3 regions of the Nitratireductor aquibiodomus genome follow, and region 1 is predicted to be linked to each of the others. Evidence: riboswitches for the same ligand, from Rfam matches in the RefSeq annotation. Region 1 holds a riboswitch; each other region holds the start of a gene.

Evidence for each region. Region 1 has a riboswitch for cobalamin ahead of BLW55_RS08245 ((2Fe-2S) ferredoxin domain-containing protein). Riboswitches for the same ligand answer to the same signal wherever they lie in the genome.
Region 2: another riboswitch for cobalamin. It lies ahead of BLW55_RS13190 (LLM class flavin-dependent oxidoreductase); the one in region 1 lies ahead of BLW55_RS08245 ((2Fe-2S) ferredoxin domain-containing protein).
Region 3: another riboswitch for cobalamin. It lies ahead of BLW55_RS04830 (TonB-dependent receptor plug domain-containing protein); the one in region 1 lies ahead of BLW55_RS08245 ((2Fe-2S) ferredoxin domain-containing protein).

Annotation. Positions count from the first base shown of each region.
Region 1 covers NZ_FNSL01000001.1:1,734,104-1,744,614, forward strand. The annotation lists gene BLW55_RS08195 (FecCD family ABC transporter permease) at 1-402, opposite strand, end outside; gene BLW55_RS08200 (ABC transporter ATP-binding protein) at 399-1,196, opposite strand; gene BLW55_RS08205 (hypothetical protein) at 1,398-1,667, opposite strand; gene BLW55_RS08210 (CobW family GTP-binding protein) at 1,675-2,352, opposite strand; gene BLW55_RS08215 (CobW family GTP-binding protein) at 2,368-3,609, opposite strand; gene BLW55_RS08220 (Fur family transcriptional regulator) at 3,632-4,060, opposite strand; gene aztA (zinc ABC transporter ATP-binding protein AztA) at 4,168-4,965, shown strand; gene aztB (zinc ABC transporter permease AztB) at 4,962-5,840, shown strand; gene aztC (zinc ABC transporter substrate-binding protein AztC) at 5,857-6,792, shown strand; gene BLW55_RS21095 (ZinT/AdcA family metal-binding protein) at 6,862-8,694, shown strand; cobalamin riboswitch at 8,961-9,171, shown strand; gene BLW55_RS08245 ((2Fe-2S) ferredoxin domain-containing protein) at 9,401-10,111, shown strand; gene BLW55_RS08250 (ABC transporter substrate-binding protein) at 10,113-10,511, shown strand, end outside.
Region 2 covers NZ_FNSL01000001.1:2,758,093-2,768,603, reverse strand. The annotation lists gene cydD (thiol reductant ABC exporter subunit CydD) at 1-130, opposite strand, end outside; gene BLW55_RS13215 (GbsR/MarR family transcriptional regulator) at 127-699, opposite strand; gene BLW55_RS13210 (O-antigen ligase family protein) at 987-2,306, opposite strand; gene BLW55_RS13205 (ABC transporter ATP-binding protein) at 2,443-3,288, opposite strand; gene BLW55_RS13200 (FecCD family ABC transporter permease) at 3,285-4,454, opposite strand; gene BLW55_RS13195 (ABC transporter substrate-binding protein) at 4,476-5,408, opposite strand; gene BLW55_RS13190 (LLM class flavin-dependent oxidoreductase) at 5,462-6,481, opposite strand; cobalamin riboswitch at 6,679-6,874, opposite strand; gene BLW55_RS13185 (sialic acid TRAP transporter substrate-binding protein SiaP) at 7,807-8,790, shown strand; gene BLW55_RS13180 (TRAP transporter small permease) at 8,849-9,376, shown strand; gene BLW55_RS13175 (TRAP transporter large permease) at 9,389-10,511, shown strand, end outside.
Region 3 covers NZ_FNSL01000001.1:1,012,466-1,022,976, forward strand. The annotation lists gene BLW55_RS04805 (SH3 domain-containing protein) at 1-46, opposite strand, end outside; gene BLW55_RS04810 (dipeptide ABC transporter ATP-binding protein) at 144-2,762, opposite strand; gene BLW55_RS04815 (ABC transporter permease) at 2,785-3,942, opposite strand; gene BLW55_RS04820 (ABC transporter permease) at 3,955-4,992, opposite strand; gene BLW55_RS04825 (ABC transporter substrate-binding protein) at 5,074-6,726, opposite strand; cobalamin riboswitch at 7,002-7,213, shown strand; gene BLW55_RS04830 (TonB-dependent receptor plug domain-containing protein) at 7,341-9,203, shown strand; gene BLW55_RS04835 (ABC transporter substrate-binding protein) at 9,203-10,072, shown strand; gene BLW55_RS04840 (FecCD family ABC transporter permease) at 10,069-10,511, shown strand, end outside.

The DNA of each region.
Region 1 (10,511 bases):
ACTGGCGAAACCGAAAAGACCACCCGCGATTGCGACAACGCCCTGCCAGGCGAGCGGAATGTCGAGCAGGAATATGCCGGCGATGACAAAAAGCGTTGCTCCCGAACTGACGCCAAGAAGAGACGGAGATGCCAGCGGATTGCGCGTGAGGCCCTGAAGGACGCATCCGCCGCACGCCATGACAGCCCCCACGAACATCGCGATCAGCGCGCGCGGGAGACGCTGATAGGCCACGATGAAATGGTCGAATTCTTCCTGATCGAAGAACAGCAGGGCCTCCACAACGCTGCGTGGCGAAATCGACGTCGCGCCAAGAGAGAGATTGCCCAGGAACGCGGCCACAAGAATCAACACCGCGCCGGCGGGGGCTAAGCCGACCGGCAAGCCGGTTCGCATGGTCATGAAGCCAGCGCCTGTTGTGTTCGCTTTTGCTCCGGCAGACAAACGATGCGTCCGTCGCGCGCGAAAACGTCCGTCTCAATGTCGAACGCGGCCATCACGTTTTCGCGCGTGATGGTCTGTTCCGTCGGGCCGTCGGCGATAGTTCGCCCTTCCCGCATGATGACCACGTCATCGGCGAATGTCGCGGCGAGATTCAGGTCGTGAAGAACGGAGATCACCGTCTTGCCGCGCTGGATCGTGAGGTCGCGCACCAGCTCCAGCACCGAATACTGAAAGCGCAGATCGAGATGGTTGACCGGTTCGTCCAGAAGGATGATGTCGGCGTCCTGCGCCAGCACCATGGCGATCCAGGCGCGCTGCCGTTGCCCGCCCGAAAGCCTGTTCACCGGGAGATGCCCCATATCGGAGAGGCCGACCGTCGCGAGCGCATCGAGGAATGCCTTGCGGTCGGCATCGCTCGGTCCGCCAAAGAGCGAATAGCGTGCATAACCGCCCAGTTCCACCAGTTCTCCGACGCTCAGATAGTCGGGGCAGAAGTTTTCCTGCGGCAGATAGGCGATGCGGCGCGCAAGCGCACGCCGGCCGATGCCGGCAATGGGCTTTCCATCCAGCGTCACCTCTCCGGAATCCGGCTTCAGGAACCCCATCACCGTTTTGAGAAAGGTGGACTTTCCGCAGCCGTTCGGCCCCACAAGAGCGGTGAAACGCCGATGGGCGAAACCCGCTGAAAAGCCGCCCAGAACACGCGCGCCCTTGGGGCCGTAAGAAACCGAAAGAGTGTGTGAGGAGAGCAAGAAGGCCACCGGTGGTTGCTATCGAAGATCAACCACCCATACCTGACAAATCTACTCCACAATATCAAGAGTGATGCCGGCCTGAGCCTTGCTTCTCATCTGCTTCTGCGGTGAGCAGAGCAGTGAACGCAACAGTTCCCAAATGGAATGAAGGGTGAAGATGGGAAACCGAGATCCGGAGTCAAAACCCAGGTGTGAATTCTACATCGCGGGCAAGGGCAGATCCTCGCGGACCACGTCGCCCAGCGCTTTATGAACGCGCAGGGATACGATCTTCTGACCCGGTCGCATGATGCCAATCACTGTCTCCACGTCCGGGCATCCCTCATCCCGGCATGCGATTTCGGACACAGCCACAACGGCATCATCACTCAAGTCATACAGCTCGCGCACCCAGCCCTTGATCTGACGCGTCTTTTGGGGGAGCGCGCGGCGCGGCGCCAACGGATTGTCGAAAAGATTCATCGGCATGACGTTATCACAGTCTAGCGCTGAGCGCCGACAGCGGCCGGACCGCGCGGCACTCCATGAAACCGTTGCGTATGACATCGCGCGGCAGGTTGCATCCGATGAATATCATGCGGCTGGCTCGTGTCTCATTCGGCGCCCAACGGCACTGGTGTCCCCCCTCGAGCGGCACTGCACTCTCCAGCGAGAAGCTGCTCACATCGTGGTCATGCTCCGGCTGGTACCCAGCGTCGAGAAACTCCACGTCGATCCCAAGAATTCGATCCAGATCAAACGCTCCGCGGTCGAGCACATCCTCAAGTGCAACATCGCAGCGTGTCGAGGGCCGGATAGAAGCCGTGTCGTCAACGCGCCGGATGCACTCCTCGACGGGTGCGGGATCGGCAAGGCCGGTCGTCTCCACGAGGATGGCGTCAAATCTATCCCCGCGACGCATCAGCCCTTCGAGGACGCGGATCAAATCTCCGCGAACCGAACAACAGACACAGCCATTATTGAGCTGGAACACCTCCTCATCCGCGTCGACGACAAGGGCGCCGTCGATGCCGATCGCGCCGAATTCATTGACGATGACTGCGTAGCGTCTGCCGTAGTCCTCGGTGAGGTTTCGGTTGAGGAAAGTGGTTTTTCCTGCACCGGGATACCCGGTGAGAGCGGTGACGGGTGTGGGGAGCGTTTCGGCTGACATGTTCGGCTCCTTCTATCAGGAAGCGTTTCTGGTCATCCGCGATGCCGACAAGCGAAGGGCCTGGCTCAGCCCCTCTCCCATTTCGGCGAGCAGCCGCCTGATGCGTGAAAGGCGGTTGTCGAGTGCGGCGTCGAACAGCTGACGGACCGGTTTCGGATCGACGCCGTCTGTGATGAAGACAAGACGGGTGCGATGGTCGTCGCTTGGCCAAGCCTCGAGCAGCAGGGTCGGATAAACAACGTGCTGCACCGCGTGAATGACCCGAGGGCGGCCGGGATCCTCCATCAGATTGACCAGCCCCTTGACGCGAAGAAGGCGGGGGCCTGCCGCAGCGCTAATCAAAGTCATGAACTTGTCCAATGCTACCTGCTCGATCGGGTCGTCACGTGTGAGCGTGAAGGCGCGAATTCGTCCACCATGCCTGTCAATACCGTCCCTGTCGTCGTGCCCCGAGGAGGGCGCATTGGCGTTCTCGGCGCGCAACGCCTCGTCCAGCGCCAGCCAGCCGGTCACGTCGTCGCCCAGCGAAGCGGGAACATAGGCGCGGGGATCGAAAAGGCGGCCTTGAGCGAAGCCAGTCGCCATGCGGTCCTCGATCGGCGCAGAAGGATTGAGCTTTGCCAGCATTGCGGTCAAGCTCTCGACATCGGGCGATGGCCCGGGATCGGGCAGGAGATCGGTCTTGGTCAGCACGATCCGGTCGGCGAAAGCGACCTGTTTGGTCGCCTCGAAATGGTTCTCGATTGAAGTCGCACCTGTCATGACGTCAACCAGCGTCACGACGCCAGCCAATTCGAAGGTGCGCGCAACGACATGGTCGCGCAAGCCGACGGCAGGAGACCCCCCGGGGATCAGATCGTTGATGATCGGTGCGGGATCGGCCAGGCCAGTGGTTTCCACGATAACGCGCTCGAACGACACTTCACCGGCCGCTGCCAGCGTGTGCAGGTCGTGCAACCCTGCCCGGACATTGCTGCCGAAGGTGCAGCACATGCATCCGGTCGTTGTGCGCGCCACCTGGGTTTGCCCGATGCTCACCAGGTCATGGTCGAGCGCGACATCGCCGAACTCGTTGACGATGACGGCGGTGCGCGCAAACGCCGGATCACGCAGGACACTGTTGAGAAGCGTTGATTTCCCCGCCCCGAGGAACCCGGTCAGGATGAAGACGGGTATCCTGGAGCGGTGCACCGTTTCACGGGAATGCTGCTCCGCCCTGTCTACCGGCTTTTCCGCATTGTTGCGGACCTCAGGCATCTCCCCCTGACTGCAACTTGCTCTAGTCATTGGCGCAGTCTTTGCACACACCTGAGAGCTCGACCATCGTCGCCCTGGTGCTGAACTGTTGCTCGCAGGCGAGCCTGCTCAACAGGCGGTCGAGTTCGGGCTCGTGAAGCTCTGTGGCGTGACCGCATTGGGTGCAGATCGTGAAGACGGCGTGTCCGTCGGTGTCGCCATGCTCATGGGAGCACAACGCATAGGCATTCACGCTCTCGATCCTGTGAACGGCGCCTGCTGCAATGAGGCGTTCGAGTGCCCGGTAAACCTGAAGCGGTGCGCGAAGTCCATCGTCGCGGAGCAGGCGCAGGACCTCGTAGGCTCCTAGCGGCTTGTCTGCGCGTCTCAGGACGTCGAGAACAAGTTTCTGATTGCGGCCATGCTGCACCTTGTTCGGCCGACTATCGGAGTGGGCATCAACCGTTCTCATTCGCGATTTCAACCGTCATAGTATAACATATTTCTTGACGAATGTCATAACATAACATAATCGGTCGTCAAGAGAGCGGGACGGGTTGTTCTGCCGGGACTGAATGAATGACCATATGCCTGACCTTCCACGACCTGACACTTGGCTATAATAGTCATCCAGCCGTCCACCACCTCGATGGATCGGTGCGCAAGGGCTCGTTGACAGCCGTCGTCGGCGCCAACGGATCTGGCAAGTCGACACTCATGAAGGGTGTCGCGGGGGTCCTGAAGCCGATGGCGGGGACCTGCTCCGTTGCGGCGGGGGTCAGCATTGCTTATCTGCCACAGCAATCGGAACTGGACCGATCTTTCCCTGCGCGCGTCATTGACCTCGTTTCACTTGGTCTATGGCCACGGCGCGGCATGTTTGCCCGCCATCGTGCCGAAGATCGCGAGCGCCTGGGTGAAGCACTCTCGGCCGTGGGGCTGGAGGGTTTTGACAATCGACCCATCGATACCCTGTCCGGTGGACAATTGCAGAGAGCCTTGTTCGCGCGCGTCCTGGTGCAGGATGCTGAGCTCATCCTGCTTGACGAACCGTTCAACGCCATCGACGCGCGGACGGTCAACGATCTGATCAGACTCATCAAACGCTGGCACGGCGAGGAACGCACCGTGATGGTCGTTGTCCACGACCTGGATCTGGTAAGGCAGCATTTCCCCGAAGCCCTGCTGCTCGCCCGCCGCCCCGTAGCCTGGGGAGAGGCGCAAGAAGCCCTGTCTGCGCGGAATCTTCTGCGCGCACGCCAGTTTCATGAAGCATGGGACGAGGATGCGCCGTGGTGCGTGTCGGGCCACCACCACGATCATCGATATGATGAGCACAGCCACGATTCCCGTGACGGGAAACGGGGGGCGGCATGAGCGGTTCGCCCATCGACTGGTTGATCGCGCCCTTCACCGAGTTCGTGTTCATGCAGCGCGCGCTCGCGGGCGCTGTCATGCTTTCGCTGAGCGCCTGCCCGGTCGGCGTGTTTTTGATGCTGAGGCGCATGAGCCTGACGGGCGATGCGATGGCGCACGCCATTCTGCCAGGCGCGGCTGCCGGGTTCCTGCTCTATGGCCTGCAGATCGTGCCGATGACCATCGGCGGGCTGATCGCGGGCATGGTTGTAGCTCTGTCGGCCGGAGCGGTCGCGCGCCTGACGGTCCAGAAGGAAGATGCGTCGATGGCAGCCTTCTATCTGATCTCCCTGTCGCTCGGCGTTCTGATGGTTTCGCTGCGCGGCTCAAGTGTTGATCTCATGCACGTGCTGTTCGGGACGGTGCTCGCTCTCAACAATGATGCGCTGCTTCTGATCGCGCTGTCATCGGGCCTGACACTGGTCGCGCTGTTCGCATTCTGGCGTGTCCTCGTTGCGGAATGCCTCGATGCACTGTTCTTGCGATCTGTCTCAAAGCTCGGTTCGCCAGTGCATTTCGTATTTCTCGGGCTCGTTGTCGTGAATCTCGTGGCCGGTTTCCAGGCCCTAGGCACGCTGCTTTCCGTGGGCTTGATGATCCTTCCCTCGGCGGCAGCGCGGTTCTGGGTCAACCGTGTCGAGTCCATGTGTCTCGTGTCGATCAGCATCGGACTTGTGGCCTCCGTTTCCGGCCTCCTCCTGTCCTACCACGCATCATTGCCCTCCGGACCGGCGATCATTCTGTCAGCCGGAGCCGTCTATGTCGCATCGGTGCTGCTGGCTCCACGCGGCGTGCTGCTGTCTCGCCTTCCCCGCACCGCCCATCGAACCGCCTGACAATCAGGAGCGTACCTTGAAATTTCTCAGAACCCTTATCTGCGCCATCGGCCTTGCCTCGGTTTCGCTCGTTCCCGCCGCCTCTGCCGAGGACGGGAAACTAGGCGTCGTCGCGACCTTCTCGATCATTGGCGATTTCGCCAGGGTCGTTGGGGGTGACAGGATCGAACTGCGGACCCTGGTCGGCGCGGACAGCGATGCCCATGTCTATGAGCCCCGCCCGGCCGACGCCATCGCGCTGGCACGGGCGGATGTTGTCCTGACCAATGGACTCCTGTTCGAGGGCTTCATGGAACGATTGGTCGAGGCGAGCGGCACGACCGCCGAGGCGGCCGTGCTGACCAAGGGCGCCAACATCGTGAATGATCCGGAGGGCGGGCACTATCACTATGTCGATGGCAAAGCCATCTTCCATGCCACCCCGAATGATCCGCACGCCTGGCAGTCGGTTGCCAACGCACAGATCTATGTGCGCAACATCGCGGAAGCATTCTGCAAGGCCGATACGGCAGGCTGCGACACTTATCGTGCGAACGCCGAGGCCTATCAGAAGCAACTGATCGAACTCGACGCGGACATTAAGAAGGCGATCGCAGATATTCCCGAGGATCGCCGCGTCGCCGTCGTCGCGCACAATGCGTTCCGCTATTTCGAGCGCGATTATGGCATCCAGTTCCTGTCGCCCCAAGGCATCTCGACCGAGTCCGAAGCTTCGGCTGCAGATGTCGCCGCACTCATTCGCGAGATCAGAGAGAAGCGCGCCGCTGCTGTTTTCGCCGAGAACATCTCTGATGCACGCCTGGTCGAGCAGATTGCGTCTGAAGCCGGATTGACGCTCGGTGGAACGCTCTATTCCGACGCCCTTTCGCCAGAAGGTGGCCCGGCAGCCAATTATCTCGACATGATGCGTCACAATGTCGGGACGCTTGTGACCGCCATCAACGGCGAGTGAATGCCCACAAGGATGGGGGGTGAATTTGCTCCTCATATGTAACGTAATACCGTACCAAAGGAGAGATGAATGAGACGGTTTATCCTGGGTGTATCCACCCTTGCCCTTACCGTGGGGCTCACCGGCCCCGTGGCTTTCGCGGAGGAAGACGTCACGCTCTATCGCGTTTTCGTTGGCGACCATGAGGCCGGCAAGATCACCGCGTTTGACCTCGGTGAACCGGACAAGCGCTGGTCGTTCGAAACCACTGGCCAGGTCAAGCTCTATAGTGTTGACGAAGGCGCGGCTATTGTAGCGGTGCAGTCCAACAACGACGTCGTGAACTTCATCGACAGCGGCATCTCGCTGCACGCGCACGGCGACCATTCCGACATCGACATTGAGGACCCCAAGGCGGTCGAAGCAAGCCTGACCGGTCCGCGCCCGTTCCACGTCATCGACCATGACGGCAAGGTGGTGATCAATTTTGATCGCGGCGGGTATAACGAGATTGTCGACGCTCACGAACTTTCTGATGGTGAACTTGAATCCACTCGTTTGCCTCAAGCCCGCGCGCATCACGGCTTTGCGGCACCCATCGGCAAGCATTGGGTCACAACGGTCGCTTCGGACGCGCCGGTTGAAGGCGATGCTTCTCCCAAGCGGGTTGGCATGCAAACGGTCAAGGAAGACGGAACGCCTGTTGGCGAAGTTGCCACCTGCACCGGAATCCATGGTGAAGCATTCTCCGGTGCATTCCTTGCGGCGGGATGCGATGAAGGCGTCCTGACCGTCACGGCCGGGAGCGATGCACCCACCTTCAAGATGCTGAACTACGCCAGCGACCTGCCGGCCGGTGGGAAGACGGGAACGCTGCTCGGTGCAAAGAGCATGCAGGTCTTCCTTGGAAACTACGGGGCCAAAGGCCTGGTCGTGGTTGACCCTGCCGACGAACCGCACTTCCGCTACATCGAGCTCCCGTTCCGGCGCATCGATTTCGCGCTCGATCCCGCCAATGCACGCTTCGGCTATGTGCTGACAGAAGACGGCTCACTGCATCAGGTCGACGTTCTGGATGGCAAGGTCGCCAAAAGCGAAAAGGTGACCGAGCCCTACTCGATGGATGGCCACTGGAATGACCCTCGCCCGCGGATCGCCATGGCTGGCGACGAGATCGTCATGAGCGATCCGAAGGCCGGTCTGGTTCGGCGAATTGCCAAGGATACGCTTCAGGAAGCCGGAACCATCAAAGTCGAGGGCATGCCTTACAACATCGCTGTCGCAGGCGGCAGCGGCAAGGTTCATGAGGGAGAGGAAGGCCACGACCACAGCCATGATGGCGGTCACGCTCATGACAAGGGGCACGACCACGCTCACGATCACGGCGACGAGAAGGTCTACAAGGGCTATTTCGAGGACAGCCAGATCAAGGACCGCCCCCTCTCGGACTATGCAGGCGACTGGCAGTCGGTCTATCCGCATCTGAAGGACGGGACGCTTGATCCGGTCTGGGAGCACAAGGCTGAAAACGGAGACAAGACCGCCGACGAGTGGAAGGCCTATTACGACACGGGCTACAAGACCGATGTCGAGCGGATCACGATCAAGGGTGACGTCGTCACCTTCTACCGCGACGGCCAGCCAGTTGAGGGCCACTACGCCTATGACGGCTACGAGATCCTGACCTATGAGAAGGGCAATCGCGGCGTCCGCTTCATCTTCAAGAAGACGGAAGGCGACGACGACGCGCCTGCGTTCATCCAGTTCAGCGATCACAGGATCGCGCCCGAGGTGACCGACCACTATCACCTCTACTGGGGCGACGATCGTGCTGCCATTCTGGAAGAACTGACGAACTGGCCGACCTACTATCCGTCCTCTCTCAAGGCCGATGAGATCGTTCACGAGATGATCGCGCACTGATTAGGTACGCTTCTTTCAATGAACCCGCGCCCGGCTTCCAGCCGGGCGCAACCTTTCGATCATCCCAAAGTCAGGGGACTTGCCATGCTCGACACAGCCAAACCCTCGAACCGCCTTCCGGTGTGACCAGGTTCCTCGGCGCGCGGGACAACGCTTTTCAACCAACAAACATCGTGCGCCCGACAATCGACTGACGGCATTGGCGCCTTGATCGTGGAGGCTGAGCAAAACGGCTCAATCGCGATTGACAAGTGGAACACAATTCGAGACTTTCGCCGCGTCAAGGTTCTCCCTGCCGGCATTGCCGGGAGGGAGCTAAGAGGGAATCCGGTGACCTTTCGGGGAATGCCGGAGCTGACCCGCAACTGTGAGCGGAGAGCCGCTTTGCCATCGATGTCACTGGCGTTTTAGCCGGGAAGACAGGCAAAGCAGCGATGACCCGCGAGCCAGGAGACCTGCCTGACCGCATAGAGTTCCGTGGCCGGGGATTGCCGCAGGAGCGCGCACTCTGTGTCCGGTTCGCAAGAACTGAACACGCGCGACGTCTCCGGATCCCCGTCTGCATCGCAACGGGGGTTTTTGATTGGAACGGGCTTCAACGTCAGCGGACACAGGCCAATACGACCTGGGGGACAGACATTCCCTCAAAGGCCAGGCTGTCCTTCTTGTGGCAAAATCCGCATTTGCCGCCGCACCGTATGCTGAAATGCAGCGACTGGCGCGCATGGCCGCGCGCCTTCCCGGTGTGGCGCAGGCCACGTCATGCTTTTCCGAACAAGGTCAACCGTCGCTGCGGGAGGCGCTTCTCGATCTTCGTGACCGCAGTTTCACATCCATTCTGATCGTTCCGCTGGTGCTGCCGATGGAGCCTGGCTTCATGAACTGGCTGACACGCTCGCTAAAGCGCTGGCAGACGGAGGCTGCCGGCGGCTGGCCACCGATACGCGTCACCCGCGATATTGCGCAGGAGCGGCATTTCGAACCCTTGCTCGCCGCCTTGATCGAAGGCGCGGCCATGGCCCCCGACATTGTTCCTGAAAAAGAAAAACCCGCGGCGTCCTTGGTGCCTGCACAGAAGCGGCGCGTCCTGGTCTGCGAAGGCGGAGCCTGCAACGCCGCCGGGGCGGACGCGATCTGGGGACATCTGCGCAACGAGCAACAGCGCCGCAAGCTGCGCGCGTCGGGCTCCGGCACGATGACCGCGAAATCCACGTGCCTCGGCCCCTGTGCGCTCGCCCCGGTGGTGCAGGTGTTTCCCGAGGGCACGTATTACGGCGGCGTTACAGAGGCGGCGATCGACCGCATCGTCGAAGAGCATCTGCTCGGTGACCGCGTCGTCGACGAGTTCGCCTATCACCCGACGGGACGCAAACAGCGCCTGCGCGACAATACCCATTCCGATCCAACAGGAGACTGACATGAGACACATTACCCGCGCAGCGCTTGCCGCGCTGATCGCTTCTTCCAGCATGCTTGCCCTGCCGGCAGTTGCGCAGGAGGCCATCCAGGCTGGCGCGACCTTCATTGCCGCCGCGATTGACCCAACCAAGGGCTCTTCAAGCTGGGCGTTGGTCAGCCATGGCATCGGTGAGAAACTTTTCATGGTCGACAGCGAAGGCAATCTCGTACCCGAGCTGGCCGCAACGGCCGAGCGTACGGGCGATTTAAGCTGGGCCGTCAAGCTCGCGCCAGGCCGCTTCTTCTCCGATGGCTCGCCTGTCACGGCGACCGCGCTGAAAAAGGGTTTCGACCACACCTTCGCCAATCTGCCGGCAGCCAAATCCACCGGCGGCATGATCGAGTTCGAGGCGCTGGAC
Region 2 (10,511 bases), 1.0 Mb from region 1:
CCCTGCTGACCCCGTCGCGCGCAGACAGCGTGTCCGCAACCTCGTCTGGCTGCGCCTGCGGCACTGCCGCTGTGGTGCGCCCAGCGGCCCGGGGGCGGCGTCTTCCTATGCCAGCGTCGAGCGTTGTCATGGCGTCTTCGGCTCCGTGCGCCTGCGGCCGAGCGATACAATGCGATCCTTGGCGTCGAGCAGTCTTGTCACCTTTGCGCCGAGGTTCAGCAGGGTCGCCAGTTGCTCCGTTTCCAGATGCTTCACATCGTCATACCACTTCGTCAATTGCTCGATGAGGGTCTGCATCTCGGCGAGGCGGGCCTGTGCATGGCGCTCTTCCTCGCTGCCCGGTGTCTGCATCAGAAGCTCGCGGAGGACAGAAAGCGTGGGATCGACCTCGCGCTTCTTGCGCTCTTCTGCCAGCGTCCGCAGGATCTGCCAGACATCGTCCGGTGTCGTGAAGTAATCCCTCCTGTCATCGGGAATATGTTTCAGGATGACGAGATTCCAAGCCTGAAGCTCGCGCAGGCTCATGGAAACATTGGAACGCGAGATGGACAGCGCCTCGACAATGTCATCCGCGCAGAGCGGCTTGGAAGACGCATAAAGCAGCGCATAAATTTGCCCCACCGTGCGGTTGATGCCCCAACGGCTGCCCATTTCTCCAAAGTGCAACACGAAAGACTGCAGGAGTGGCGGGAGGTTCATGATGAGCGGTCCTGACACTGGAGCGCTTTTGCGTTTCACCGAACCGCAAAAGCGCTCTAACCTATTGTTTTTGCGCAACTCCGGACGGAAACTCGGCTTCCACTTTTCCTGGAATTGCTCTAATTTCAGAAATTACTGAAATTTATGTACGTCCATGCATCACGGAAGGCAAGTCTGTGGCCGGTGGTGCGCCGTTATGCAGCAGGCCTGCGATACGCAGCGCGGTGCACGCCCCGCAAGCAGAGCCTACGGCAGGCGCCATGACACCTGAATGTCGGCTTGCTTCGTCAGCGTAGCGCCTGGCCCGGCACCCTGAAGCGCGCGACGAGCCGCATGCCAAGCACGCCCATCACGAAAAACATCCAGACAGGGTCCGTCCGACGAAAGAAGAAGCTCTCGAGAAATGCGTTGAACACGCAGAATGTGACCACCATCATGAAGAAATCGGCCAGAAAGACATTTTCCCGATAGAGCGGCGTGCGCATGTAGTCGCGCAGCGGCACCAGCAGAAAGGTGGCGATGGCGACGGCAAGCGCCGGAAGCCCCATGCCGAGTGCGATGTCGATATATCCATTGTGGCCGTGCACAATGCCGCGAATGTCCCACGGACGGTCGAAGGGCTGGTCGGAGGTGAACACGAGCTCCGTCAGCCAGAAATTGTCGAAGCCATATCCGAGAAACGGTCTCTGGGCGATCATGTCTCCGGCAAAGTCCCAGACCGGTGTGCGCCCCGTATAGGTCAGATCGGGCGCAAGCGTCGCTGCCAGTTCCTTCACCGGCCCGATAAAGACGATGCCGAGGGTGGCAACGGCCAGCGCACTGACGGCGGCAATCACCAGCACCGGGACCAGAAACCGCAGACCGAAAATGCCAGGCAACGCGATCAGCATGCCGGCGAGCGGTACCGTGGCGGTGGTTGTCTTGGAGCCCGTATGGAAGACGAAGATCATCGCCAGAATGGCCATCGTTGCACCGGACCAGCGCCATCCCCGCCGCCACAGATAAAGGCCGGCGAAGGCCAGTCCGGCCATCACAGGTCCGGCGATGTTCTTGTGCGTGAAGACGCCGCGCCAGAGGCCGGCATGCTGGGACTCCACATCAAAAGCCTGGTGAACCGCGACATCGCGCATGGCAACCACGCCGAAATAGGACAGTCCGAGGATCACAAAGCCGGCACAGACCAGCACCCGCGAAAACGCGTCCGCATCGCGTGGCAGGGTCAGGATCGCGGCCACGGTGACGATGCCGATGACCGAGAAGGCCACCGTGCGCATCGTGTCGCTCGGTACCGGCGTGTTGAGTGTGGCGACTGCCACAAACCCCAGGAGAAGAATCCACCATGGGCTGAGCAGCGAGACGAGGACGCGCCGGTCAACCAGCATCAGGAGAGAAGCCACGGCAATCGCCCCAAGCGCACCGAAGCCGAGCTGGTTGACGATGTCGCCGCCGCTGCCGGTCACCTGTGGTCCGGCAGGCTGAAAGGGGCGGAAGGAAATCATCAGAACCGTGAACAGCGCCGCCGCAATGGCGGTGGAGGGCTGTCCGGTAGCAGCCATGCGGGCAACGAATGACGGCCCCGACCAGCGCTGTTGGGCAAGGCTGTTCATCGCATCACGCACACCCGGCCAGGCGGCAGCGCCTGCGCGCTACGTCCGTGAAATCCGGGAAAGTCCGCATTGCTCACCATTGGGGCCGAAACCTGTTGCTCTCAGTTTATAAAGCGCCCCCTCGCTTAAGACCGCGTTAATTATAACGGTGGACCGATGCCTGTTCTGCGGTCTCCGCTGCGCGCGCCGGCTGGCCAATGGGCGGCGCGGCCGATGGCATCACCCAGACGGTTCCTGTCTCAGGATGCCGGGCGATCGTTGCATCGATACGGTAGACACGCCGGAGCAGCTCTGGCGTCAGAACCGTTTCGGGGGTTCCCACAGCCACCAGACGGCCATGATCAAGCACACAAAGCCGGTCGCAGAACATGGCAGCGAGATTGAGGTCGTGAAGTGCGGCCACCACCGTGATTTCAAGGCCGCGCATGAAGCGCAGGAGCTGAAGCTGATGGTGGATGTCGAGGTGGTTCGTCGGCTCATCAAGCACCAGAAGACGCGGCTGCTGCACCAGCGCGCGCGCAACGAGAACGCGCTGCCGTTCCCCACCGGAAAGGGTGCGAAAAGCGCGACCCTGAAGCGGCTCCAGCCCAAGAAGCGCGATTGCGGCCGCAATCAGCGTGTGATCGTGTGACGTGTCAGGCTCGAGAAGCTTCTTGTGCGCCGAGCGGCCCATGGCGACCACATCACGCACCGTCAGGGGAAACTCCGCCGGCATATCCTGAAGCACCGCACCCACATTGCGCGCCACCCATTCAGTGGGCTGCCGCCACGCATCTTCACCGTTCACAAGCACCGTGCCCGATGCCGGCCGGTTTATGCGGTAGACGGTTCGCAACAGGCTCGATTTGCCTGCGCCGTTCGGCCCAAGAAGGCCGACCATCTCACCTTCTGAAACGCTGATCGACACATTGTCGACCAGCGTCTTTGCGCCGGTGCGCACGGTGACCGAGCGCAGATCGAGCGTACCGGGCCGAACACTCATCGCGCACCCCCAAATGCGCGCGCGTCGCGCCGCAGAAGCCAGATGAAGAACGGGCCGCCCACGAGCGCCGTGACGATGCCGACGGGCAGCTCTAGCGGCGCGATCACTGTGCGGGCGACAAGATCGGCGCCAATGGTGAAGCTCGCACCGAGAAGCGCCACCGCCGGCAGTGCGCGACGATGATCCGCTCCGACGAGAAACCGCACGATGTGCGGCATGATGAGACCGACAAATCCGATCACGCCGCTCACCGCCACGGTGATGCCGGTGAGCGCGGCTGCCAGCACAAACATGCTCTGACGGAAACGCTGGACGTTGAGCCCGAGCGCCACCGCGCTCTCGTCTCCCGCCATCAGGAGGTTCAGACGACGGGCCTGAACCAGCATCACGCCAAGCCCAAGCGCAAGGGCGACGAGCGGAATGGGAATGAGCTTCCACTGCGCGGTGCCGAAGCCGCCCAGTGTCCAGAACAGGACCCGTGAGGCGAGCTGCGGATCGGGTGATGTGAGCACAATCAGGCTTGTGAGCGCGCTCAGGATCGCGCTCATCGCCACACCGGCAAGCACAAGTCGCGTCGGTGTCATGTGCCCGCCCGTCCGCGCAACCCAGAACACTGCGAAGAGTGTTACCAGTCCGCCGAGAAAGGCCGAGATGTGCAACGTGAACACGCCGAGACCAAGAAGCCCCCAGCGCATCACCACCACGGCGCCCGTTGCCGCACCGGAGGAAACGCCGAGGATGCTCGGGCCGGCCAATGGATTGCGGACGATGGACTGGATCGTCATGCCGGTTACCCCCAGGCTCGCGCCCACAAGGGCGGCGAGCACGACACGCGGCATGCGCGTCTGGACGACAATGGTCTCATAGACCGCGCGCCAGTCAGGCTCGACCAGCCCGTCGCCGGCCACCAGATTGGCGAGAATGGCGACCGCCGTTCCACCGGGTATGTGCACCGAGCCGAACATCAGTCCCGCAATGGCCATACCCAGGAGCAGCCCCACCATCAGGAGAATGACCAGCGCATAGCCTGGCGACCCGCCGCTTGCCGCGCGGGCGAAAGCAACACGGCGAAGAGCCGCGCCTCGCGCAGGCGGTGCTGACTGGAGCACGGCAAGCAGCGCTTCATGGCTGTCTGGGTCGTCCCTCTTCGGGGCGGGAGCATGCATCCCGTGAGTCCCGCTCGCCTGCTATTCGCCCATCCGCTCGGGATGGAAAGCACGGGCCAGTTTCTCCACCGCATCGATGGAGCTCGGCCCCGGCTGGCCCCAGACGGAATCGATCGTGACAAATCTTTCACCGACAATGCCCGGCACGTCCCCGATGGTCGGGTTCGCCTTCAATATCTCGATCCGCCCCTGGCCCAGCTCACCGGCAGGGTCACCGACCACCTGGCCGCCGGCGGTGCCGGAGTAATAGACGACGACGTATTCAGGCATACGCTCGGCGATCTGCTCCCAGGACACCTGACCATAGCGGTTTGCAACATCGCCAAAGATGTTCTCGCCGCCGGCCCGCGACACCACATGCGACAGCATGGTGTTGCCAAGAACGGCGCGTGGGGCGGCCTCTCCGCCGTTGAAGATGAACACCGGTATGGCGTCCGCGCCTTTGAGATCCTCTTCCACTGCAGCGAGCCGTTTTTCAATGTCAGCGATCAGTGCTTCGCCGCGCTCGCGCACGCCAAAGATGGCAGATACGGAGCGGATTTCAGCGTAGAGTTCATCGAAACCGAATTTGCCGAGATTGCAGCCTTCGGTGTTGAGCCGCGTCTTCATGCCCAGATCATGCAACTGGTCGCGCGTGTGGCGGCTTTCGCTGAAGCCGTCAGGATAACCGGCATAGACAAAATCGGCCTCCACCTCGATAAGCTGCTCGGTCGTGGCGACAAGCGGCGAAAGCACGGGAACCTCGTTATACGCCTCTTCATATTGCGGGCTGATCTTGAGGTTCGCCATATAGGAGGTGCCCGCCATGCGGTCTTCCAGCCCAAGCGCCAGCATCATCTCCGTTGCGTTGTTGCTGAGCGTAACGGCCCTTGCCGGCGGTGCGTCATAGGTGGTGGTGACACCGCAGTTCTCATCCGTATAGGGAAAGCCCGCTCCATCTGCGAAAGCAGGCATCGAAGCCGCCAATAGACCCGCGACCGCAAAAGCGCGGAGACCGCCATAACGCATCATGAATTCACTCCTTGCAAAGCCGGCTCATTCCCGGCGTTTTCGAATGGGGATGGAGAAGAGGCCTGCCTGTCGAGAGCCGGGAGCACCTCGGCAGCGAAGAGCTCCATGCCCCTGAGAGCCACATCGTTGGCGATCAAGCCATTGGCGCTGAACAGGCAGCGTATGCTGCTGGAACCCGTGCGTGCCGAAAGCGCGTGCAATTGCGCATGGCATTCCTCGGGTGTCCCCGCGATGGTGAAATCAGCCATCATCAAAGCGCGGCTGCGCGGCTCTGGCGGTGTCATCCCGCGTGCCAGCGCGCGTTCGGCACGGCGCGTGTTCAGTCTATCGAGAAGCGTGTCGACCCGCTCATCAGCTTCAGCCCGGGTCGGAGCAATCACCACATAACGAGAGAGCGACGAGGCCGTGAGCGATGCCCGCGACGCGCCATGCCGTTCAAGTGCGGCGTGAAACACGGGCAATTGCCGCGCCTCGTTCGGTTCGAGACTGAGCAGCAGCGGAAACCCGTTTCGCGCGGCGATGTCGACGGTTTCTTCTGAGACGCCGGCCACGTAGACGGGCGGATGCGGTTTCTGAACCGGAGGCGGTCCGACGGCGACATTGGCGAATTTCCAGGGTCCGGCATCGGCAGAGCAGTGCGGCTTTGTCCACGCTTCGATCATGATCCTGAGCGCTTCGCAGAAGCGGCGGTGCGCATCGTCACGCGAAATCTCCAGCGCGGTGAAAGTCGCGGGCTCCGTGCCACGTCCGATGCCCAAATCGACCCTGCCGCCGCTCTGAAAATCAAGCTGCGCGATCTGCTCGGCCAGCATGAGCGGGTGATAGAGCGGCAGGACGAGGATCGACGTGCCGAAGCGCAGCCGCTCCGTACGCGCCAGGATCTCCGCGCCGAGCAACAGCGTCGACGGATAGGGCAGCGCTTCCCGGGCGAAGTGAAACTCGTTGAACCAGATGCCGCCAAAGCCAAGCGCATCAGCGCGTTCGACGAGGTACATGAGTGCAGCGTGATCGCCCAATGCCCCCTCCCGCGCGAATCCAGCCAGATCAACGCGCATTCGGGCCACCTGCAGCAACCGACGGAAAAAGGCGGAAACGACTCATTTGAAATGATATAACATATCGAAGACGATCGAGCCCGTTAAATCGTCTTGTCGCCGGCAAAGCCGCGCCTGCATGCATTCTGATCCTCCTGCCGGCGCACCTCGTCCGGCGTTCATGGTCAATGCATGAGGCAGGTCTCCTGGCTCGCGGCTCGGACGTTCGCTCCGCCTTCCCGGCTCTGGCCAGTGGCATTGGAAGAACTTGCCGCTTACAGTTGCGAGGGCAGCCCCGGAATTGATCCCGCCAGGAGATCGCACCGGGTTCCCTTTTCATCCGCAGGATGCGGAACCGCATGCGGGAGCGACCCTAGCGGCGAAGCGGTCGCCGCGCAACACACCGCAGCCCGGTTCCATGACAAAATCATCGGCTGGGCCGGGCGAGCCTGAACGCCCTGCCAGTCCTGTGGCCGCGTTCGCTCCGAAGTCCGCCATCCATAGGCGAAAATCCAGGCCTTCCGCTGCATCGCCCTGGCATATCCCGGCGGAAAGCAACCGATGGTGGAACTAAAGCATCGGACCGAAAAGTGGAATCCGGTTTTCGGATTATTCCGATGCTCCATCAAGAATTTAGATCGTCCTTTGTGCGTGCGGATGAACGCACGGCGATCTAGTGTTTGATTTATAAATGAATGTATGCTTCATATATAAACATTGAGCACGCCGGTTGGATGGCTGCTCACCTCGGGGGGTGCAGTCGGGTGGACACGTCTCGTTTAATGGGCAGCTCTGATCGAGCGACAATCTGCGGGCAGAATGCCGGACTTCCGTGCGCCCTGACCTGCTTTCAGCCTGCAACCACAGGCTCTGCGTCGAGGCGGTCGGTGCTTTGACCGGGCGACTTCAGACGCTTTGGAGCGCCATCACGAGCATCGCCGGCTCAAACCATGCCGGGCGCACCATGCCGGTGACGACAGTAAACTGCCCGCCATCGTGGCCTCACAGGAGGTGTGGGGCTTTGTGATGATATTCAACACATGCCGATCATCAGTTTTACCGCCGTGTCCAGCAAGGAGGGCTGCCGGCGTATTCGTACATGCCGATCATCTGCATGAGCATTTCGTCGATCTTCGCATCGCCGAAAACGGAGCTGTCATGGCTCCGTAAACGCCCTGGTTCTCCCCCGCAATGAGGGGAGGGAGGACGGGAGTGCTCCGCTTCCTTCAAACGGAGACAGCGGGGCAATAACAGGTGCCTGATGCAGCTACACCGGGAGAAGCTGCTCATTTCTTTTGGGAGGAACCATGTTGAAACTATCCAGACTTCGCGCGCTCTCCATCGGAGCCGCTGTGGCCATCGCCGCCAGTGCAACAGCCACCCTCGCCCAGGACGTCCTGAAGTTCGGTCACGTCTACGAGGCTTCCACGCCCTACCATGCTGCGGCGCTTCGCGCGGCCGAGCTTCTCGAAGAAGCAACCGGGGGCCGCTACAAAATGGAGGTCTTCCCCGCATCGCAACTCGGGAAGGAAGCAGCCCTCAACGAAGCGCTTTCACTTGGAACGGTGGATGTGATCTACACGGGCGTTGCCTTTCTCGGGCAATCCTACGGCCCCATAAGCATTTCCGACTACCCCTTCACCATGCGTTCCTATGAACACTGGAAGGCCTATGTGAACTCCGACCTCTTCGATGAGATGAGTGAGGCGTATAACAAGGTTTCCGGCAATACGGTCGCGGCCATGACCTATTACGGTGCGCGCCATGTGACCGCCAACAAGCCGATCCTATCGCCGAAGGATATGGAGGGTCTGAAAATTCGGACGCCCAACGCTCCGGCCTATCAGATGTTCCCACGCGCCACGGGCGCAAACCCCACCCCGATGGCCTTCGCCGAGGTGTATCTCGCCTTGCAGCAGGGTGTGGTCGACGCGCAGGAGAATCCACTCCCGACGATCCAGTTCAAGAAGTTCTACGAGGTCCAGTCGAACATCAATCTGACCGGGCACATCACAAACTCGCTGGCGACGGTCGTATCGCCTGTGACGATGAACAAGATGGGTGAGGACGGCGCCGCTCTACTGGAGGCGCTCGCCACCGTGGCAACGCAGACATCGGATGAGATCGTCGCCTCGGAGGGAGAGCTGGCTGACTGGTTCCGCGACCAGGGAGTGACCGTGAACGAAGTGGATCGCAAACCATTCATGGAAGCCGTCGCGCCGCATCTGACGGGCGAGGATGTGCCGTGGGATGCCGCGATCTTCGAACGCCTTCAAGCCATTCAGGAATGACATCGGCCTGTGGGTCCGGCATTTGCCGGGCCCATTTGCGCAACGGGAGGACGCGCTGATGGCGCAGAACACCATGGTGCCGGAAATCGACTTCGACGCGATTTCCGCAGAGGACGAAGCGCATTTCGCAGGCTTTAAGATAAGCCTGGCGGACTACGCGCTTCTCGCAATCTTTCTTGCTTTATTTCTTGTTGTTTTTGTTCAGTTTTTCACGCGATACGTCCTCAACGACTCCATAAGCTGGACCGAGGAGGCCGCGCGCTATCTGCTGGTCATACTGGCGTTTGCGGGGGCGGTTCGCTGCCAGATCACCGGAAGCCATATCGTGCTGGAATTCGTCGACAAATATTACGGGCGCAAACTCGGCCTCGTGCATGTATTTTCGCTGCTGTGCACCGTGGCGCTGTTCACGATTCTTCTCTGGTCCGCCTGGGAGCTGATCCAGCGGACATCGTTCCAGCGAATGGTGTCGCTTCCTTTCCCGAAATACTACCTCCACGCAGCCGTGATGGCTCTGGCCGGCCTCAACGCAGTTGTGGCGGCCATGCAGCTCATGCTGCGCGTGAAACAGATGATACGGAGCTGACGGCAGATGGGCCTGACTATTCTCTTCGTTTCCCTGTTCTTCCTGATGCTGCTCAGAGTTCCCATCGCGTTTTCTCTGGCGCTCTCATCCTTCGCGTACATCCTCTATTCGGGTCTTCCACCCGTGGTGTTGATGCACAACATGGTCAACGGAATGGACAGTTTTCCCCTGCTGGCCATACCCTTTTTCATATTCGCCGGCGCATTGATGAATTCCGCCGGGATCACCGCCCGCATATTCGGCTTCGCGCGTGCCATTGTCGGGTGGATGCATGGCGGTCTGGGACATGTGAACATCGGCGCAAGCATCATCTTTGCAGGCATGTCCGGTGCCGCCGTGGCCGATGCCGGCGGGCTGGGCGCGATCGAGATCAAGGCGATGCGCGAGGCCGGCTATGACGACGACTTCAGCGTCGGTGTCACGGCGGCATCGTCGACCATCGGGCCGATCATCCCGCCATCCCTGCCACTGGTGATTTTCGGCGTCATGGCGTCCGTTTCCATCGGGCAGCTTTTCGTCGCCGGCATTGTTCCGGGCCTGCTGATGGCAGTGTCCCTTTCCGCCATGGTCTGGTGGAAATCACGCAGGAGGAATTATCCGCGCGACGTGGCTTTCCGACTGGACACGATTGCGAGCCGGTTCAAGGCAGCGTTCCTCCCGCTCATGACGCCCGTCATCATTGTCGGTGGCATCGTATCGGGCGCGTTCACGCCCACCGAAGCGGCGATCGCCGCCGCCGCCTATGCGCTTTTTCTAGGCGTTATCGTCTATCGTACGCTGACACCCAGGAAGCTCGCCGTCATCTCTCTCGAAACCATCGAGACGACAGCGGCAATCATGATGATTGTCGGGGCGGCGTCGGTGTTTGCGTGGATCCTCACCGCAAATCAGGTGGCGACGCATTTCGCCGAGTTTGTGCTGTCTTTTACGGAGAGCAAGGCGATGGTTCTGCTCCTGATAATGGTCGTGGTCCTGATCGTCGGCCTGTTCATGGAGACGATCGCAGCGATTTCCATTCTGGTTCCGGTTCTCATGCCGGTTGCCGCGCAGTTTGGTATCGATCCCGTTCACCTCGGCATTATCGTGATCCTAAACCTCATGCTGGGCCTGCTTACGCCGCCCGTCGGGATGGTTC
Region 3 (10,511 bases), 720 kb from region 1:
CAAAGGTCAGCAACACAAGCAAAATCTGAACGATCCGGGCAGGCACGCGACTCTCCTTCGCACATCGACTGGCCGGCGCAAAGTGCTGCAAAGTCGTAACGATATCCAGAACAGATCGCTTAAAATACCAGACGGGACCACGCTCAGCGCGGCTTCTTGCCGAACACCCGCATATATTCCTCAACACCGCCTCTGGCGAGTGCTTTGGCCTGTTTCACCCAGTCGTCTCGTTCGATGCGTCCCTTGAAGCTCAGATGATCGTCCACCCAGTCGCGCTCAGCCTTTTTCCAGGCCGCGATCTGCGCAAAGGTGTAGACGCCGAGATCGTTGAGCCGCGCCTCCAGCTTCGGCCCCACGCCGGAAATCAGCTTCAGATCATCCGGCTGCTTCGGTTTGCGCATACGGGCGGGCTTAGCATCTTTCCCGATCTTCGCGGTTGCCGGCTTCACGCGGGTAGATGCCGCCTGACGCCCGCCGCCGGCCTCCGCCTGAACACGTTTCGGCGAGGAGGAGCCCGGCACCGCTGACAGGCCCGCCGCGGAAGCCCTGACCGGCTTTCGACCTCCGGCAATCGGCCGGATTTCGCCCTTTGCCTTCGGTTTCTGACTGGCCGCCTTTGCCTTCCCCTGCCGGCGCGCCGGTTTGCCGGTTTTCCGCGGCGCGTCGAAACTGATCACTGGCTCCATGGATTTCAGAACGTCATCGTCCAGCCAGCAAAGGCTGAAATGTCCGTCGCCCAGATCCTTCAACGGCGGCACCTCCCGCTCGCACTTGCCGCCCGGAACCTGGTCCTTATAACGGCATCGTGTCTGGAACGGACAGCCCGAGGGCGGATTCATCGCCGAGGGAATGTCGCCTTCAAGCACGATATGCTTCTTGCGGACAGACGTGTCGGCAATCGGGATCGCCGAAAGGAGCGCTTCTGTATAGGGATGATAGGGCGGCGCGAATATCTGGTCGGTCGTCCCCTGCTCCACGATATGGCCGAGATACATGACCACCACACGGTCGGCCAGATAGCGCACGACGGACAGGTCATGGCTGATGAACAGCATGGTGGTCTTGTTCTTGCGCTGAATGTCCATCAACAGTTCGGTCACCGCCGCCTGCACGGAAACGTCTAGCGCGGAGACGGGCTCGTCCGCCACCACCACTTTGGCATTGCCGGCAAAGGCACGGGCGACACCGATGCGCTGCTTCTGCCCGCCGGAAAGCTGGCGCGGCATGCGTTCTGCGAAGGCCCGTGGCAGCTTCACAAGATCGAGCAGTTCCAGCATGCGCTGCTTGCGTTCGGCCAGCGTGTTGCCGATGTTGAACTTCTCCAGCGTGCGCACAATCTGCGAACCCACGGAATGGCTTGGATTGAGCGTGTCGAACGGGTTTTGAAACACCATCTGGATGCCGGCCACCGTGCCCGTATCCCGGTCCTCGACCGCCGTGGACTGAATGGGCTCGTTTGCCAGCACCACTTCGCCATCCGTCGCTGTCTCCAGCCCAAGAAGCACCTTGGCGAGGGTCGATTTTCCGCAGCCGGATTCGCCCACTATTGCGACGGTTTCCGATTCCCGCGCCTCAAAGCTGATCTGCTCATTGGCCTTGACGGTCTTGGTATCGCCGCCACCGAAGATGCTGTTGGCGGCGACGTGGTAGTATTTCTTGAGATTTTCGATGCGGAGCATCGGCTTGCCGGGCTCGATAGGCTCTTTGTCTGCGAGCGCGCCTTCCGGCAGCGCATTCCAGTCGATCTCATCAAAGCGCAGACAGCGGGAATGGTGCCGCTCATGCCCTTCAATCGGCAGCATCGGCACCTCTCCGGCATCGCAGAGACCTTCCTTGAAATGCTGGCAGCGCGGGCCGAAATTGCAGCCCTTCGGGCGCTCATGCGGCAGCGGCAACTGGCCGGGGATGGCAATCAGGGGCCTCTCATTCTTGTCGGCACCCGGCAGCGGAATGGAGCGGAACAGCCCTTGCGTATAGGGATGGCGCATCCGGTCGAAAACGTCTTCAACGCGGCCCGTTTCCACCGCCTCGCCCGAATACATGACCGTCACGCGATCGCAGGTTTCAAGGATAAGGCCCAGATTGTGCGACACGAAGATCATCGACGTGCCGTATTTCTTCCCCAGCCCCTTCACCAGTTCGACGATGCCCGCCTCGACTGTCACGTCGAGCGCGGTTGTCGGCTCGTCGAGCAGAAGCAGTGCGGGCTTAGACAGAAGCGCCATGGCGATGACGATGCGCTGCTGCTGGCCGCCGGAGAGCTGGTGCGGATAAGACCGCATCATGCGTTCGGGATCGGGCAGCCGCACCGCTTCCACCATCTCCAGCGCGCGGCGCCACGCCTCGCCCTTCGAGACATTGTCGTGAATGAGCGGCACTTCCATGAGCTGCTGGCCGATCTTCATGGCCGGGTTGAGGCTTGCCATCGGCTCCTGGTAGATCATTGCGATCTCATTGCCGCGGATCTGGCGCAGTTCCTCCTCGCTCATCTCGGCCATATCACGGCCCTTGAACTTAATGCGCCCGCCGACGATCTGCCCGACATTGGACAGGTCGCGCATGATGCCGAGTGAAACGGTCGACTTGCCGCAGCCGGATTCGCCCACAATGCCCATCGCCTCGCCGGGCATGACCTCGCAGGAAAAATCCATCACCGCCGGGATTTCGCCGGCACGCGTGAAGAAGGAAATGGAGAGGTTTTCGATTTCGAGGATCGGCTTACCGCTCTTCTGGCCGCGTGTGATGCTGATGGCTTCGTTCATGGCGTCGCTCTCAGTGTTCATCTCAATCCTTCAGTGACTGCTCACGCAGCGCATCGGCAAGCAGGTTCAGCCCGAGCACGAAGGACATGAGGGCAAAAACGGGCGGCAGCGCCGGGTGCACATAGGCCCTGAGCAGCCGGCTCGATTCCTTGATGCCGGTACCCCAGTCCGGGCTTTCGGGCGCAAGACCGAGGCCAAAATAGCCGAGCGTTCCAAGAAGGATGGTCGTGTAGCCAATTCGCAGGCACACATCGACAATGAGCGGACCGCGCGCGTTGGGCAGCACTTCCCACAGCATGATGTACCAGGGCGTCTCGCCACGCGTCTGGGCTGCTGCCACATAGTCCCTTGTCTTGATGTCCATCACCAGTCCGCGAACGATGCGGAAAACGCCCGGGGACGAGGCAAAGACCACGGCCACGAAAATGTTGAGCTGATTGGAGCTGATCGAGATGATGCCGAGCGGATCGGCATCGAACACGAGGCCCAGATAGGCCCAGCCGCCAACCAGCAATGTCACGGCAAGCTGTATGGCCAGAAGCTGCGGACGGCTGCGAAAGCGCGTCCAGAATAGCGTCACGAAGAACACGATCGGGAAGATGAAGAAGACGCCCGCCATCCATTGCGGAATTGGCGTCTCTCGGATGCCCGGCGTCACCAGAAGATAGAAGAGCAGGATAACGGGAAAGGCGAGGACCAGATTGGCGAGGAACGACAGAAAACTGTCGATCCGCCCGCCATAATAACCCGCCGGCAGGCCGAGCGTGGTGCCCACCATGAGGGCGAAGAGCGTCGCCGCAGGCGCGATGATCAGCACGATCTGGCTGCCATAGACCATGCGCGAAAAAACATCGCGTGCCAGCCTGTCACCGCCGAAGAGAAAAGCCTGCCCGCTTTCCGGTTCGATGGCGCCGGGCAGGACATTCTTCATAATCGGGAACTGCGCCAGTGGGTCAAACGGAGCGACCGTTGCGGCGAAAAGCGCCGTGAACAGCCAGAAAAAGCAGATCAGAACACCGGCGACGCCGACGCCCGTCTCAAAGAGCTGACCGTAGAGGCCGAGGCGTTCACGAAAACGCAGGCTGAAGAACAGAATGACCGCCAGCGCGATCCACACCGGCCAGAAGCGCGCCAGCACGCCGAAGATGATGCCGAAGGTACCAAGGGTTTCTACCTGCATCGCGCGTCCTCCTTACTGCACGCGAATGCGCGGGTTAAGATAGGCATAGCCCACATCCGAAATAAGCTGCGTGGACAGGACGACGAAGACCGACACCAGAGAACAGCCTAAAAGCAGATCGATGTCGTTGTTGCTGGCCGCCTCCACCAGCGTGAAGCCAAAACCCTGATAGCGGAACATCACTTCGACGATGACGACACCCGTCAGAAGCCAGGGGAACTGCAGCATGATGACCGTGAAGGGCGCGATCAGCGCATTGCGCAGCGCGTGCTTGATCACCACGGCGCGAAAGCCCAGCCCCTTGAGGCGGGCGGTGCGGATATATTGCTGCGTCATCACCTCCACCATGGAGGCCCGTGTCATGCGCGCGATATAGCCGATGCCGTAAATCGCCATCGTCATCACCGGCAGGGTGAAATTGTAGAAGGAGATGCCCTGCCGCGTGGCTGTCGCGGCCGAGCCGTTCAGCCAGCCGAGCCATGAGGCGAAGATGACCGCAAAGATCACGCCGGACACATATTCCGGTGTTGCCGTGGTGGCGATCGAGGCGACGGAAAGCGTTCGGTCCGTTCGCGTACCCTCCCGCATCCCCGCAAGAACGCCGATCAGAAGTGCGACGGGAACCATCACCACCATGACCCAGAACATCAGGATGCCGGTGGCGCCTAGCGCCGGAAAGAGCTTTTCGGCCACAGGCACCTTGAACTTGGTCGAACAGCCAAAGTCGCCCTGAAGTATGCCGCCGTAATAGGGTTCCGCCGGTTCGTCGCAATAGGAAAACCGCGGTGAAGCCACCCCGGTTTCCGGATCGATATTCGGCTGTTTCTGCACGACGCCAAGCCACTGGCCATAACGCACGAAGAAATTCTGGCGATAGCCATTTTTCTGCAGCCAGCTCTCGAGTTGCTCCGCCGAGGAGCGCATGTCGAGCTGGCTGATCGCGAGCTTTTTGAGGTTCGGCTCCAGATTGACCAGAAAGAAAACGACAAGGGTCAGACACAGCATCGTCAATGCCATGACGCCCAGACGTCTCAGAATAAACCCAAGCACGGTTTCCCCTTCCCCCGTTGACGGAGGTTGTTATTGATTGCCTGCGCAAAAGGGGCCTTTCGGCCCCTTCAGGTTCTTGTCTCAGCCCTCGTCGAGCCAGACCTTTTCGAGATCGATCTCAAAGGTCTGGTGCATGCCGTGGTTTTTCACGGCCTCCACCGAGTGATTGTAGAGCTTGCGCCAGTAGGGCTGGAGAATGATGCCCGAACCCTGGATGATCTCCTCGATCTGCTTCATCACCTCGCGGCGATTGTCCGGATCCGGAATGGCCAGCGCCTCCTCGATCAGCTTGTCGAGCTCCGGATTGGAATAGGCGGATTCGTTCCACGCCTCGCCGGTGCGGTAAGCGAGCGCCACCACCTGGATGCCCAGCGGACGCATGTTCCAGTTGGTCATGGAGAAGGGATACTTTGTCCAGTCGTTCCAGAAGGTGGAGCCGGGCAGCACCGTGCGCTTCACCTTGAAGCCGGCCTCGCGCAACTGGGCGGCGATGGCGTCGCCCGTATTCTTGTGCCAGTCCTCGTCCACGGTGATGAGTTCGTGCTCATGGTCCATCTGGCCGGCTTCTTCCATGAGCGCCTTCGCCTCGTCCAGATTGCGCTCAAGCTTCGGCAGCTCTGCATATTCAGGATGGATCGGGCAGACATGGTGGTTCTCGGCCACCTCGCCGGCATTGTTGTAGCCAAGCGCCAGAACGGTCGTGTTGTCCACGGCGCGCTGCAGCGCGCGGCGCACCTTGTCGTCATCATAGGGCTTGTTGTTGACATTGGTGCGGGCCACGATCGTTGTGGCGGTTGTGACCTCTGACTTCACCAACCCGAGGGAATCGAGAATATCCACGAAATCGGCAGTGGTCTCGTAATTCGCGTGGATTTCTCCGGATTCAAACGCGCTGACGGTCGCGGACGGATCCGTGCCGTAGTCGATGAACTCGATGCCATCGAGATAGGCTTCGCCGCCCCACCATTTGCCGTCGGCCCGCTTCTTCAGCTCCACCCGGTTGCCGACCTCGTAGGACACGAGCTCAAAGGGACCGGTGCCGATGGGATTGGCAACAAAATCGCGGCCCGTCTCGTCAAAGCTCGGATGAACGATAAGGGCCGGATAGTCCGACATGCCGGGAATGATCGAAATATCAGGCGCCGACAGGTTAAGCTTCACCGTCATGTCGTCGACCTTTTCGATCGCGCCTTCGCGCGCCTTCTTGGTCTCCGGATCGACGAGCGAGGCCATACGGGCCGGCATGGAATTGCCTTCCACGGTCTGGTCGCACCAGCGGTTGAAATTGTAGATCACGTCATCTGCCGTGAAGGCATCGCCATTGTTCCAGGTCACGCCCGGGCGCACATGGAGAATGTATTCGGTCGCATCCTCGTTGACTTCCCAGCTTTCGATAAGCTTGCCCTCGAAGGTGAAATCGCGCGTGTACTTCACCAGCGGCTCAAGCGTCTGGCGCATGGCGTTTGCGATCTCCGACCAGTCGGCCGTGCGCGGGTCTTTCGGGTCCTTGATGAACATGGCGACACGCAGCGTGCCGCCCATTTTCGGCTCCTGCGCCATGGCCTGCCCGGGAGCGGCCAGGCCCAGCATTCCATAGGCTGCCGCCGTCGATGCGCCGAGTGCGCTTGCGAGCGCAAGAAACTCACGCCGGTCCATTCGGCCGGATCGTGCCTCATCCGCCATTTCGGCAACGCGGGCCGGCACCTTCTCGCCATTGCTCTTGAAAAACGTCATCGACGCACTCCCGTTATCTACCGTTTTCGGTTCTCGATTAGCATTTCCCATCCCGCCCCCGATGTCAAAATTCCCCAGGGTTCGGAAAGCGAATTCTGCAACTTTTTCGACAATTCCAATGACGGATTTGCGACAGTATTGCCGCAAAAACTACACGAAGAGCCGATTCTGCAACAAGAGCCACCTTACCCTCATGACAAGCACTGACCCGAAGCAGCACACTTGGCAGACCTGCGCGCACCTGCCGATTGACGCTGCCGGAGCCAGTTGCTAAGCGATTTCGGTTCGCTTGAGGTGCTCCGGCAGGTGTCCGCCCGCCGGAGGAAAAGGGAACACGGAACGGTCATTCTTCATGTGACCGCAGCCGTGGCTGCTCCCGCAACTGTGAGCGCTGAGGCTCCTCCAATGCCACTGGGCGCAAGGCCCGGGAAGGCGAGGCAGCCGACGAAGCGCGAGCCAGGAAACCTGCCTCAGGCCGTCACCGACCGGATGCGGGACGCTTCCGGGGCTGTGTTTCTCGCAGTGGTGGCGATTGTCATCGCTGGCGGGGGGATTGAAGTCAGGCGTCTGTCGCTCTCCAGCAAACCGGAAAAACTTGGTTCTGGAGCACACGCATGCGTTCAAATCGACACCGAAACTCTATCCTGTCCAGCACGACCGCGCTGATACTGGGCTTCTCCACGCTCACCGCGCAGGCTGAAGACTTCGAGCTCGACACACTGGTCATCACACCCAGCCGCACGCCAACAGAGGCTTCCAAAGTGGGCTCCACGGTGGAAGTGATCAGGCGCGAAGAGATCGAAGAGCAGTCTCTGCCGCTTGCGGTGGAATATCTTGACCTTCTGCCGGGTGTAAGCCTGTCATCGCCAGGGGGCGCGGGCGCGGAGGGCAGTCTGTCGATCCGCGGCGCGCCCCGCCGCTACGTGAAAACCCTCTACAACGGCATCGACATTTCCGACCCGACCAGCACCCAGGTGCAGACATCCTACCAATATCTCCTGTCCGGTGGGCTGCAGAACATCGAAGTCCTCAAGGGCTCACAGAGCACCCTCTACGGCTCCGACGCCATTGCGGGAGTGATAAGCCTGTCGACACTGGACGACGTCGAGCCCGGCATCACCCACATCCTTCACGGCGAAGGTGGCTCGCATGGCACGTTTGGTGGTTCCTACGGTTTCAGAGCTGGCAGCGAGCAGTCGAAACTCTCCATCAACGCCACGGGCTTCCGCACCGACGGCATTTCGGCCGCAGCCTCCGGCACCGAGCGCGACGGCTACGAGAACATCACGTTCGATGCAAACGCCGAACATGCGTTCTCCGAAGTCTTCTCCGTCTTCGGGTCGGCGCTTTATATCGACGCAGAGGCCGAGTTCGACAATCAGGGTTTCGGCACTCTTCTGCCGAGTGACAATCCAACGGCCACCAACCACAGCAGACAACGCGCAGGCCGCGCCGGTTTCAATCTCGACCTCATGGACGGCCGCTTCCGCAACACGGTCTCCGTACAGGCCTTTGACCTCGAACGGTCGATTACCGGCACGGGCTTCGATGGAAGCTATAATGCTCGCCGCTACAAGGCCGACTATCAGGGCGCTTTTGACGTCAATGAATGGCTGGTCGTTCAGGGCGGCGCAGATTACGAACGCCAGAACGCGGTCTTTCCTGCCGGCCTGTTCAATCCCGAGATTGATTCCAGTTTCTGGATTGCCGGTGTCTGGGGTGAAGCCATCGCCACACCGCTGGAAAACCTGACGCTGACCGCCGGTGTCAGACAGGACGAACACAGCGAATTTGGGGGGCACACCACATATCGCGCGACCGCGTCCTATCTTTTCAATGAGACCGGGACGCGCCTGCACAGCTCCGTGGGAACCGGCTTCCGCGCCCCCAGCCTCAACGAACTCTTCGGTCCCTTCGGCGCAAACCCCAACCTTCGGCCCGAAACCAGCTTCGGCTTCGACATCGGCGTTGAGCAACGTTTCTGGAATGGAGCGGTGGTTGCCGATCTCACCTACTTCCAGCTCGAGATAGACGATCTGATCGGCTACACGACGCACTATGAGCAGATCGCGGGCACGTCGCGCCAGCGCGGCGTCGAGGCCTCGCTCCGCTATGCCGCGACCGACTGGCTGATCCTCACCGGCGCCTACACCTATACACACTCGGTGGATCAGAACGACGTTCGCCTGACGCGCGTGCCACGCCACGAAATCGGCCTGACCGCCAGCGTGAAGCCCGCAGAGAAGTGGACAATATCGGCATCTGCCAGGGCGGCTATGGATACGGTCGACACCGGCGGTTTCGAGCTTGACGATTATCTGCTTGTCAACGCCAGGGTCGCCTACAAGCCGACCGAGGACACCGAACTCTATGTCCGCGCGGAAAACCTGCTTGATCAGGATTATCAGACGGTACGCGGCTACAACACACCGGGCTTCGGGGTCTTCGCTGGCTTCCGGGCAAAGTTCGCTCCCTGATGCTGGGGAGTCGGAAAAGCCTCCCTCGCCTTTCCGGCCTTGCTTTTCTGGCCGGCGCGCTTCTTGTCGCGCCGGTTTCGGCCGCCCCAAAACGCGCCATGTCGCTCAATCTGTGCACTGACCAGCTTGCCATGACGCTGGCCGGGCCGGATCAGCTCGTCTCCGTCTCCTTCCTTTCGCGCGAGCCGAGCCTCTCAATGCTGCATGAAGAAGCGCAGGCCTACCCGGTCAATCGCGGACTTGCCGAAGAGGTGTTCCTTGAAAAGCCCGACCTCGTGGTCACCGGCACCTACGCGCTCCACAACACGACCACCCTCTTGAAAAGGCTGGACTTTCATATCGAGGAATTTTCGTTCGCACAGACCCTCGAGACCATTCCGGGCGAAATCCGCCGTATGGGCGCGCTCCTCGGTCAGGAAGAGAAGGCCGAAAGAATAGCAGGCGATTTCACAGTCGAACTCGAAGCAATTGCCGCACGCCAATGCGACAGGCGCCCCACCATGATCGCCTACGATCAGAACGGCATCGCGCCCGGCAGCGGCACGCTGGCTGATTCCGTGATGCGCGCCGCGGGCTTCGCCAATCTGGCCGCCGATCTCGGTGTCGTCGGTATGGCACCCTTCCCCCTGGAACAGGTGATCGCCGCCCGGCCGGACGTCATCAGCATCAGCAGAAAACAGGACGCGCCGACACTCGGCGAACACGTGCCGCGTCACCCGGCGATTGCCGCCCTTCCCGAAACCCGCATCGGTGCATTCGTGCCCGAAGGCTCCCTGTCGTGCGGTGCCCCGGGAGTGATGGAAGCCGTGCGCGCGCTGGCCGCACTTCGCGCCGAGATCGCCCCCTGCCCGCAGGACGCGACGCAATGAAGCTCTCCACGTCGCTTGCACTCCTCGCACTCGCGCTGTTCGTCGTGTCGCTGCTGATCGGTCCCGCCGAACTGGGCCTCGGGAACAGCATAACCGGCCTTTTCGCCGGCGGCGGCGAGGCGGCGGCCATCATCATGCGCGAAATCCGCCTGCCGCGCGCCCTGCTCGGCCTTGCCATCGGCATATCGCTCGGGCTTTCCGGCGCGGTGCTTCAGGGGTTTTTGCGCAATCCGCTGGCGGAACCCGGCGTGATCGGTGTGTCCTCCATGGCAGCGCTCGGCGCGGTGGTGGTGTTTTACTCAGGCCTTGCCGGAAGTTCGCTCTATGCCCTTCCTGCCGGCGCGCTGATCGGGGCGCTTCTCGCCGTTCTGATCCTGCTCGCCATCGCCGCGCGCCAGGGCTCGACGCTCACGCTCATCCTCGCAGGTGTCGCACTCTC